Thermocoleostomius sinensis A174: one gene and its partners. The protein of the gene in region 2 binds, or shares a complex with, the protein of the main gene of each other region. Links are inferred from orthologs where the notes say so. Each region holds a gene or a part of one and is shown on either strand. Other genes may lie near its edges.

Region 1 (2,842 bases), 1.7 Mb from region 2 along the record:
AGAATAGCGATCGGGCGGGCCCCCATGGTGAAAATATCGCGCAGAATGCCGCCCACCCCGGTTGCGGCTCCCTGAAACGGTTCCACTGCCGAAGGATGATTGTGCGACTCAATCTTAAACGCTAGCCGCAATCCATCGCCCATATTGACTACGCCCGCGTTCTCACCGGGACCGACAAGGATGCGATCGCCTGTTGTTGGAAATTGTTTTAATAGCGGTCGCGAATTTTTATAGCAACAATGTTCCGACCACATGACGCCAAACATCCCCAACTCGGCTCGATTGGGATGCCGCCCCAACCGCCGCACAATTTCCTCGTATTCGTCCGGCTTTAGCCCTTCAGCGGCAATTTCTTGCGGTGAAAAGGGCGGGGAAGAGGTGGCAGATACAGGAGCCTCTGACATGGGGGGCACAAACGCGACAAGCTCCATTCTAAGGGAGGACGGAAGCAAGGAAGATGCCAGACAAGCCAGCTAGTTTTCTTGGTGCTAACCGTTTCTTGGTTCAATTTATCCCTCCCATAAAGGTTTCGTATGTTCGTTGGCAGTTTTGGAAATTCCTAATAATGTAAAAAATAGGTAACATTAAGGGTGAGTTACCCATCGCGAAGGCAGTAGATTTAACCGTGTTTGTCCTCACTGGCTACGAATACCTGTTAGGTTTTGTGATTGTCTGCGCCCTCGTCTGTGCCGCAGCGATCGTCCTGTCTACGTTGCTGGCTCCTCGTCGGAAAGGCGCTGAGCGACGCACGACCTATGAATCTGGGATGGAACCGATCGGCGGGGCGTGGATTCAGTTCAACATCCGCTATTACATGTTTGCGCTGATCTTTGTCATCTTTGACGTGGAAACCGTCTTTTTATATCCCTGGGCAGTGGCCTTCAACCAGTTGGGTCTGCTGGCCTTTGTAGAAGCCCTAATTTTCATTGCAATCCTGGTTGTTGCGCTAGTTTATGCTTGGCGTAAAGGAGCCTTAGAATGGTCATGACCCCAAAGACTTCAGACAATGCAGCCGAGATGCTGCTTAACCCCATTGGGCGTCCCCAAGTCACACAGGATTTATCCGAAAACGTGATCCTGACAACGGTGGACGATCTTTACAACTGGGCACGGCTGTCTAGCCTGTGGCCGCTGCTGTATGGTACGGCTTGTTGCTTTATTGAATTTGCGGCGTTGATTGGGTCGCGATTTGATTTTGATCGCTTTGGCTTGTTGCCCCGATCGACCCCTCGCCAAGCGGATTTAATTATCACTGCTGGAACCATCACCATGAAAATGGCTCCAGCGCTGGTACGGCTGTATGAGCAAATGCCCGACCCCAAATATGTAATCGCAATGGGCGCGTGCACTATCACAGGCGGCATGTTCAGTATGGATTCCCCGACGGCTGTTCGCGGCGTTGATAAGCTGATTCCGGTAGATGTGTATATTCCCGGTTGCCCGCCTCGCCCTGAAGCCATCATTGACGCCATCATCAAGCTGCGTAAGAAAATTTCGAGTGAATCGTTGGCAGAGCGTGGTCAAGTGGCTCCCACTCATCGCTACTACACCGTTCAGCACAACTTGCAACCCACCGACGAAATTCTCACTGGCCGATATCTGCAAGCGGAAACTCGTCAAGCGCCGCCCAGAGAGTTGATGGAAGCAATGGGAATGCCGGTTCCCCCAGTGTTAGAGCAGCAGAAGGAGGAAATCGATCGTGGCTGAAGAAGAAACGCAAGCTCCGGCTGCTGAAGCCGAATCCTCCACTCAACTGGTGGAAGCAGGTAAAACCTCGAAGTGGTTGACCGAAAACGGGTTTGAGCATGAGGTATTGGAGCCAGATCATCTTGGTGTGGAAGTATTGAAGGTCGATCGCGATTTGCTCTTGCCCTTCTGCACGGCTCTGTATGCTTACGGTTTCAACACGCTGTCTTGCCAAGCGGGGTATGATACTGGTCCCGGCGGCGATCTGGTCAGTATGTATCACCTGATCAAAGTGGGCGATAATGTCACTAATCCTGAAGAGGTGCGGATCAAGGTGTTTTTACCCAGAAACGATCCGCGTGTGCCGTCGGTGTATTGGATTTGGAAAGGAGCCGACTGGCAGGAACGGGAAAGCTATGACATGTACGGCATCATCTATGAAGGGCATCCCAACTTAAAGCGAATCTTGATGCCGGAAGATTGGGTTGGCTATCCCTTGCGCAAGGATTATATCTCTCCTGATTTTTACGAACTTCAAGACGCTTACTAACGCTAGATTCTAGTTACCTTTGATTTGGGAGTGCAGACGGCTGTGCTCCTTGTTTTTTATGGGTTAAGTCTAAAGCTCCAGCAAGCTTAGCTGCACAAAATCGCTGGTGGGCTGCCGTTTCGATCGACGCCGCTTTCGAGGCGTGACAGTGCGGGGCTTGATGTTTACATGGGCAACAAACCAGGTTCGTAAAGCTTGGGCTTGTTTTAGATCGAGCGCATCGAGATCAAGCGGTGAGGGAAATAGGTTTGGTTGAGATGCCATTGCCCACGCAACGTCACTTGCAAATCGATCGCTGCCAAAGGGAATCAGGCAAGTGGGCAGTTGGGCTAGGTATGGAATCAGGTTTTCTTGGTGTAAAAACGCTTGGCGTTGGCGATCGAGTTGTTTGATGCGCCGTTGACGCGCCGCTCGGTAATTGAGAATGGGTGATGGATAGTCTTTGAGTTTGGGTGGTAATCCCAACTGCTCTGGCGGTAAGTGTGCCACCTCCGGAACCCAGCGTTTGATGAATCTGCCATCGGGGTCGCAGCGATCGACGGCTACCTGTTCCGGATTGTAAATGCGCGTCCAGGTTTTATCGACACAGTGCGTCACACCCGCCTG
Region 2 (3,606 bases):
CGCCTGATGAACTATTAATTTAATTGGTATGTCGCATTACTCCTGAAGTGAGCACTGACCTGTTAATAGTAAAATTACAACCATTCAATTCTTTTTAAAATCAGCGTTGTATTTATATCGGTTTGATTAGAACTATCGAATTTAGCTAAAGCAGACAGGAGAGGGACTATGAAGTGGCAAATGGGGCGTCGCAGTCGCAATGTTCGAGATTTGCGGGGGCGGGGCGGTGGTGGCCGTGCGGTCGCGGTAGGTGGTGGCATTGGTACGATCGTGCTGGCACTGCTGGTGATGCTGCTGGGCGGCGACCCATCGATCGTCCTGGATCAAGTTAGTTCTGGTCCCAATTCCTATCCAACGCAAACCGAAATCTCTCCCCAACATCAGGAAATGGCTGAAATGACCTCGGTTGTGCTGGCAGATACCGAGGATACGTGGAATACTATCTTCCGACAGCAGCTTGGAGAAAATTATCAAGAGCCAACGCTGACCTTGTTTTCCGGAGCGGTGCAGTCGGCCTGCGGCTATGCTCAGGCCGCGATGGGCCCGTTCTATTGTCCCCGCGATCAGTCAATTTATATTGATTTGAGTTTCTTTGAAGATCTAAAACGTCGGCATGGTGCTCCTGGAGAGTTTGCCCGTGCTTATGTAGTGGCCCATGAGGTGGGGCATCACGTGCAAAATCAACTGGGCATTTCTAGACAGGTGCAAGCTATGCAGCAGCGGGTCAGACAAGAGCAAGCCAATCAGCTTTCGGTGCGGTTAGAGTTACAGGCCGATTGTTTAGCGGGCGTTTGGGCTTATCACGGCGATCGATCGGGGCAAAATATCTCGCTAGAACCTGGTGATATCGAACAAGCGCTCAATGCGGCCAGCGCCATTGGTGACGATCGGTTGCAGCGAGAGGCTCGAGGATACGTAGTGCCAGAATCATTTACCCACGGCACCTCAGCACAACGGGTGCGGTGGTTTAAGCGCGGCATTCAAACTGGCGACATCAATCAGTGCGATACGTTTAACACCACTAGCCTCTAGCTAAGTCGGGGAGTATAAGTTACCCCAAAGAAGTTGACCCGGCCCGACCCTTTCTGCACTGCAAGCTCCATGCCCTCATACATAAGGGCGGTGTGAAAACCGCCCCTAATGAGAATTAACACGATCAATTCGTCACGCCCGATCGCATCAGGATGTCATTAGCGATCGACCGATCCCATAATGATATCAATGCTGCCCAAAATTGCCACAATATCTGCTACCTTTACCCCTCGAAGCACATGCGGCAGAATTTGTAGGTTGTTGAAATCTGCTGCTCGAATTTTGAATCGCCATGGGAAGACATTATCATCCCCAATGATATAAATTCCCAGTTCGCCTTTGCCGCTTTCAATGCGTACATAGTTTTCGCCCTTAGGAATCTTAAATGTCGGCGCTACTTTCTTGCCAATGAATTGATAGTCAGGGCTTTTTACCCACTCAGATTTAGGGCCTTCAGCAATCCGCTTGGCTTCCAAATTCTCGTAGGAACCACCCGGCAGCCCTTTTAATGCCTGACGAATAATTTTGACTGATTCGCGCATTTCCCGAATTCGCACCAGATAACGCGCAAAGCAATCCCCTGCGGTTTCCCACTGCACTTCCCAATCAAAATCGTCGTAGCACTCATAGTGATCGACCTTGCGCAGATCCCACTTCACCCCAGAGCCACGCAGCATCGGTCCTGACAAGCCCCAGTTCAACGCTTCATCGCGAGTGATTGTCCCTACCCCTTCAATACGGCGACGAAAGATAGGATTGTTGGTGATCAACTTTTCATACTCATCGACTTTGGGCAAGAAGTAATCGCAAAAATCTTCGCACTTATCAACCCAACCGTAGGGTAAGTCAACAGCCACGCCGCCAACTCGCCAGTAGTTATTATTGACCATGCGATAGCCCGTTGCCGCTTCCCAGAGATCATAGATGAGTTCACGCTCTCGGAAGATGTAGAAGAAGGGCGTTTGTGCGCCCACGTCTGCCAAGAAGGGGCCAAGCCACAGCAAATGATTAGCAATGCGGTTAAGTTCAAGCATAATGACGCGGATGTAGCTAGCCCGCTTGGGTACGACTACATCTGCCAGTTTTTCAACCGCATTTACCACCACCGCTTCATTGAACATACCAGCCGCGTAGTCCCATCGACTGGTGTAGGGCACGTACATAATGGGGGTGCGGTTTTCGGCAATTTTTTCCATGCCCCGGTGCAAATAGCCAATGACTGGCTCGCAGTCCACGACATCTTCCCCGTCCAACGTGACAATGAGGCGCAACACCCCATGCATCGAGGGATGGTGAGGGCCCATGTTAATCACCATTGGCTCGGTTTTGGTTTCGATCATTGTCATAGGTTTGTTGTCTCCCCTTGCGATCGCATCGGCTAGTTGTGATAGCACTGGCTTGAGTGGAACCAGTCAACAGTCAATAGTCTTCTTACTTGAGTCTTCTCATCCAACGCCTGAGCAGAGTGGTTTGCCCACCAGCTTAGAAAACCGGTAAGGGCTAAGCCGTCTGAGCGTCTATTCACCTTTCTTAATTATAAGGATCGATCGCGAGAAAAATAGGAACAACGTGACCTACCTGGATTGTTCTTCGGAATAGCACCCATAAGGAAAGCGAGTTGAACCAGCACTGACCCGAAAACAGAATAGGAAAAGGGGGATTGGAGAGGTAGCGGCAACGAGGGCGATCGTTTTAGCAACATTTGTAGAAGTTAAGCAATAATGGATCTCGATGTGAGCCTTTGCAGGGCCAGTTCACCAACGGTGCGCTGATCACGATTGGGACTTATTTTTGAGACTGTAGAAGCAATATGTTAGATACGTTAGAAATGAAGCGCGAGCTTGACGTGTTGTCTGACCGCCTGGGTAAAACCCAGGACTATCTTTGACCTGCCTGCCCTCACTGCCAAGATTGAAGATCTAGAACAACTAGCGGCTCAACCAGAATTTTGGAACGATCAAGCGAGTGCTCAGCGTATCTTGCAAGAATTGAACGATCTGAAATCTCATATGCAGCAGCTAGAGCGCTGGCAGACCAGTATTGGCGACACAAAAGCCATCCTGGAGTTGCTGGAGTTAGAAATGGATGAAGCACTTCTCCAGGAGGCTCAATCTAACATTACCCACCTGAGTCGTGAACTTGATCAATGGGAATTACAGCAGCTATTGTCTGGACCATATGATGCCGAAAATGCTGTTTTGACAATTAACGCTGGGGCGGGTGGAACCGATGCTCAAGATTGGGCCGAGATGCTGCTGAGAATGTATCAGCGCTGGAGTGAGTCGCACGGCTACAAGGTTAGGCTGACTGAACTTTCGGAAGGCGACGAAGCGGGCATCAAGTCAGCTACGCTGGAAATAGAAGGGCGTTATGCCTATGGGTATCTCAAGTCTGAGAAGGGTACCCATCGTCTGGTGCGTATTTCTCCATTCAATGCTAATGGTAAACGTCAGACAAGCTTTGCGGGTGTGGAAGTGATGCCTGTTCTAGACCAGTCGATCGACTTAGACATTCCTGAAAAAGATTTAGAGGTGACTACATCGCGATCGGGCGGCAAAGGTGGGCAGAATGTCA
Region 3 (2,897 bases), 1.7 Mb from region 2 along the record:
TCTCGCCCTTTGTGGGCCACAAACAGCATTCGCTCTTGCGATTCTGACAGTAGGTATTCGTAGGGAACCATGCCGGTTTCGCGCACAGGAATCTTATCGAGGTCTAGCTCAATGCCAACCCCCCCTTTGGCGGCCATCTCGGAGGTGGAACAGGTAATGCCAGCCGCTCCCATATCTTGAGCTGCGATCACAGCCCCGGCTTTAAAGGCTTCTAAACAGGCTTCAATCAGCGATTTTTCCAGGAACGGATCGCCTACTTGCACGGCCGGACGATCGTCGATCGATGCGTCGCTGAGTTCCGCGCTGGCAAAACTGGCTCCCCCCATGCCGTCGCGTCCGGTAGTAGACCCGACATACAGCACCGGATTGCCAACGCCCGCCGCTCCGGATTTGACAATTTCCGGGGTCTCCATTAGCCCCAGGGCCATGGCGTTTACCAGGGGATTACCGGAATAAGCCGGATCAAAGTATACCTCGCCGCCCACCGTTGGCACTCCCACGCAATTGCCATAATGACTAATACCAGCCACAACACCGCTGAATATTCTGCGCGTGCGGGCATCGTCGAGCGTGCCAAACCGCAGCGAATTGAGAATAGCGATCGGGCGGGCCCCCATGGTGAAAATATCGCGCAGAATGCCGCCCACCCCGGTTGCGGCTCCCTGAAACGGTTCCACTGCCGAAGGATGATTGTGCGACTCAATCTTAAACGCTAGCCGCAATCCATCGCCCATATTGACTACGCCCGCGTTCTCACCGGGACCGACAAGGATGCGATCGCCTGTTGTTGGAAATTGTTTTAATAGCGGTCGCGAATTTTTATAGCAACAATGTTCCGACCACATGACGCCAAACATCCCCAACTCGGCTCGATTGGGATGCCGCCCCAACCGCCGCACAATTTCCTCGTATTCGTCCGGCTTTAGCCCTTCAGCGGCAATTTCTTGCGGTGAAAAGGGCGGGGAAGAGGTGGCAGATACAGGAGCCTCTGACATGGGGGGCACAAACGCGACAAGCTCCATTCTAAGGGAGGACGGAAGCAAGGAAGATGCCAGACAAGCCAGCTAGTTTTCTTGGTGCTAACCGTTTCTTGGTTCAATTTATCCCTCCCATAAAGGTTTCGTATGTTCGTTGGCAGTTTTGGAAATTCCTAATAATGTAAAAAATAGGTAACATTAAGGGTGAGTTACCCATCGCGAAGGCAGTAGATTTAACCGTGTTTGTCCTCACTGGCTACGAATACCTGTTAGGTTTTGTGATTGTCTGCGCCCTCGTCTGTGCCGCAGCGATCGTCCTGTCTACGTTGCTGGCTCCTCGTCGGAAAGGCGCTGAGCGACGCACGACCTATGAATCTGGGATGGAACCGATCGGCGGGGCGTGGATTCAGTTCAACATCCGCTATTACATGTTTGCGCTGATCTTTGTCATCTTTGACGTGGAAACCGTCTTTTTATATCCCTGGGCAGTGGCCTTCAACCAGTTGGGTCTGCTGGCCTTTGTAGAAGCCCTAATTTTCATTGCAATCCTGGTTGTTGCGCTAGTTTATGCTTGGCGTAAAGGAGCCTTAGAATGGTCATGACCCCAAAGACTTCAGACAATGCAGCCGAGATGCTGCTTAACCCCATTGGGCGTCCCCAAGTCACACAGGATTTATCCGAAAACGTGATCCTGACAACGGTGGACGATCTTTACAACTGGGCACGGCTGTCTAGCCTGTGGCCGCTGCTGTATGGTACGGCTTGTTGCTTTATTGAATTTGCGGCGTTGATTGGGTCGCGATTTGATTTTGATCGCTTTGGCTTGTTGCCCCGATCGACCCCTCGCCAAGCGGATTTAATTATCACTGCTGGAACCATCACCATGAAAATGGCTCCAGCGCTGGTACGGCTGTATGAGCAAATGCCCGACCCCAAATATGTAATCGCAATGGGCGCGTGCACTATCACAGGCGGCATGTTCAGTATGGATTCCCCGACGGCTGTTCGCGGCGTTGATAAGCTGATTCCGGTAGATGTGTATATTCCCGGTTGCCCGCCTCGCCCTGAAGCCATCATTGACGCCATCATCAAGCTGCGTAAGAAAATTTCGAGTGAATCGTTGGCAGAGCGTGGTCAAGTGGCTCCCACTCATCGCTACTACACCGTTCAGCACAACTTGCAACCCACCGACGAAATTCTCACTGGCCGATATCTGCAAGCGGAAACTCGTCAAGCGCCGCCCAGAGAGTTGATGGAAGCAATGGGAATGCCGGTTCCCCCAGTGTTAGAGCAGCAGAAGGAGGAAATCGATCGTGGCTGAAGAAGAAACGCAAGCTCCGGCTGCTGAAGCCGAATCCTCCACTCAACTGGTGGAAGCAGGTAAAACCTCGAAGTGGTTGACCGAAAACGGGTTTGAGCATGAGGTATTGGAGCCAGATCATCTTGGTGTGGAAGTATTGAAGGTCGATCGCGATTTGCTCTTGCCCTTCTGCACGGCTCTGTATGCTTACGGTTTCAACACGCTGTCTTGCCAAGCGGGGTATGATACTGGTCCCGGCGGCGATCTGGTCAGTATGTATCACCTGATCAAAGTGGGCGATAATGTCACTAATCCTGAAGAGGTGCGGATCAAGGTGTTTTTACCCAGAAACGATCCGCGTGTGCCGTCGGTGTATTGGATTTGGAAAGGAGCCGACTGGCAGGAACGGGAAAGCTATGACATGTACGGCATCATCTATGAAGGGCATCCCAACTTAAAGCGAATCTTGATGCCGGAAGATTGGGTTGGCTATCCCTTGCGCAAGGATTATATCTCTCCTGATTTTTACGAACTTCAAGACGCTTACTAACGCTAGATTCTAGTTACCTTTGATTTGGGAGTGCAGACGGCTGTGCTCCTTGTTTTTTATGGGTTAAGTC

What was found. The genes of interacting proteins can lie anywhere in the genome.
Region 1: the proteins of OXH18_RS14260 (region 2) and OXH18_RS21390 are in contact, whole or in part, in a cryo-EM structure (PDB 6KHJ), measured with the Thermosynechococcus vestitus proteins. The link is inferred for Thermocoleostomius sinensis A174 from one-to-one orthologs. Residues at the interface, in WP_011057128.1 of Thermosynechococcus vestitus: Pro17, His18, His19, Pro20, Ser21, Met22, Val25, Arg27, Met29, Thr31, Ile38, Asp39, Cys40, Glu41, Pro42, Val43, Ile44, Gly45, Tyr46, Leu47, His48, Arg49, Gly50, Met51, Lys53, Ile54, Asn57, Arg58, Pro65, Tyr66; in WP_011056552.1 of Thermosynechococcus vestitus: Leu46, Met47, Tyr48, Thr50, Ala51, Cys52, Phe54, Ile55, Glu56, Ala58, Ala59, Ile61, Gly62, Ser63, Arg64, Phe65, Asn76, Pro78, Thr89, Thr91, Lys93, Met94, Ala97, Leu101, Met123, Phe124, Ser126, Asp127, Ser128, Tyr129.
Region 3: the proteins of OXH18_RS14260 (region 2) and OXH18_RS21385 are in contact, whole or in part, in a cryo-EM structure (PDB 6ZJN), measured with the Thermus thermophilus proteins. The link is inferred for Thermocoleostomius sinensis A174 from one-to-one orthologs. Residues at the interface, in WP_223903221.1 of Thermus thermophilus: Met26, Thr27, Asn29, Gly31, Pro32, His34; in WP_096411116.1 of Thermus thermophilus: Glu45, Ser46, Asn48, Pro50, Ala51, Gly52, Glu53.

Annotation. Positions count from the first base shown.
Region 1 is NZ_CP113797.1:4,965,718-4,968,559, forward strand. It holds OXH18_RS21390 (NADH dehydrogenase subunit K), read left to right. Parts: upstream 1-978; coding sequence 979-1,707; downstream 1,708-2,842. Other genes in the region: purL (phosphoribosylformylglycinamidine synthase subunit PurL), read right to left, coding at 1-404; OXH18_RS21385 (NAD(P)H-quinone oxidoreductase subunit 3), read left to right, coding at 626-988; OXH18_RS21395 (NAD(P)H-quinone oxidoreductase subunit J), read left to right, coding at 1,700-2,236; OXH18_RS21400 (FAD-binding domain-containing protein), read right to left, coding at 2,306-2,842. UniProt on the Escherichia coli protein: NDH-1 shuttles electrons from NADH, via FMN and iron-sulfur (Fe-S) centers, to quinones in the respiratory chain. The immediate electron acceptor for the enzyme in this species is ubiquinone.
Region 2 is NZ_CP113797.1:3,292,824-3,296,429, reverse strand. The notes cover bases 285-3,255. They hold OXH18_RS14260 (NAD(P)H-quinone oxidoreductase subunit H), read right to left. Parts: upstream 2,379-3,255; coding sequence 1,191-2,378; downstream 285-1,190. Other genes in these bases: ypfJ (KPN_02809 family neutral zinc metallopeptidase), read left to right, coding at 285-1,032. In the rest of the region: more of ypfJ, read left to right, coding at 169-284.
Region 3 is NZ_CP113797.1:4,965,127-4,968,023, forward strand. It holds OXH18_RS21385 (NAD(P)H-quinone oxidoreductase subunit 3), read left to right. Parts: upstream 1-1,216; coding sequence 1,217-1,579; downstream 1,580-2,897. Other genes in the region: purL (phosphoribosylformylglycinamidine synthase subunit PurL), read right to left, coding at 1-995; OXH18_RS21390 (NADH dehydrogenase subunit K), read left to right, coding at 1,570-2,298; OXH18_RS21395 (NAD(P)H-quinone oxidoreductase subunit J), read left to right, coding at 2,291-2,827; OXH18_RS21400 (FAD-binding domain-containing protein), read right to left, coding at 2,897-2,897. UniProt on the Escherichia coli protein: NDH-1 shuttles electrons from NADH, via FMN and iron-sulfur (Fe-S) centers, to quinones in the respiratory chain. The immediate electron acceptor for the enzyme in this species is believed to be ubiquinone.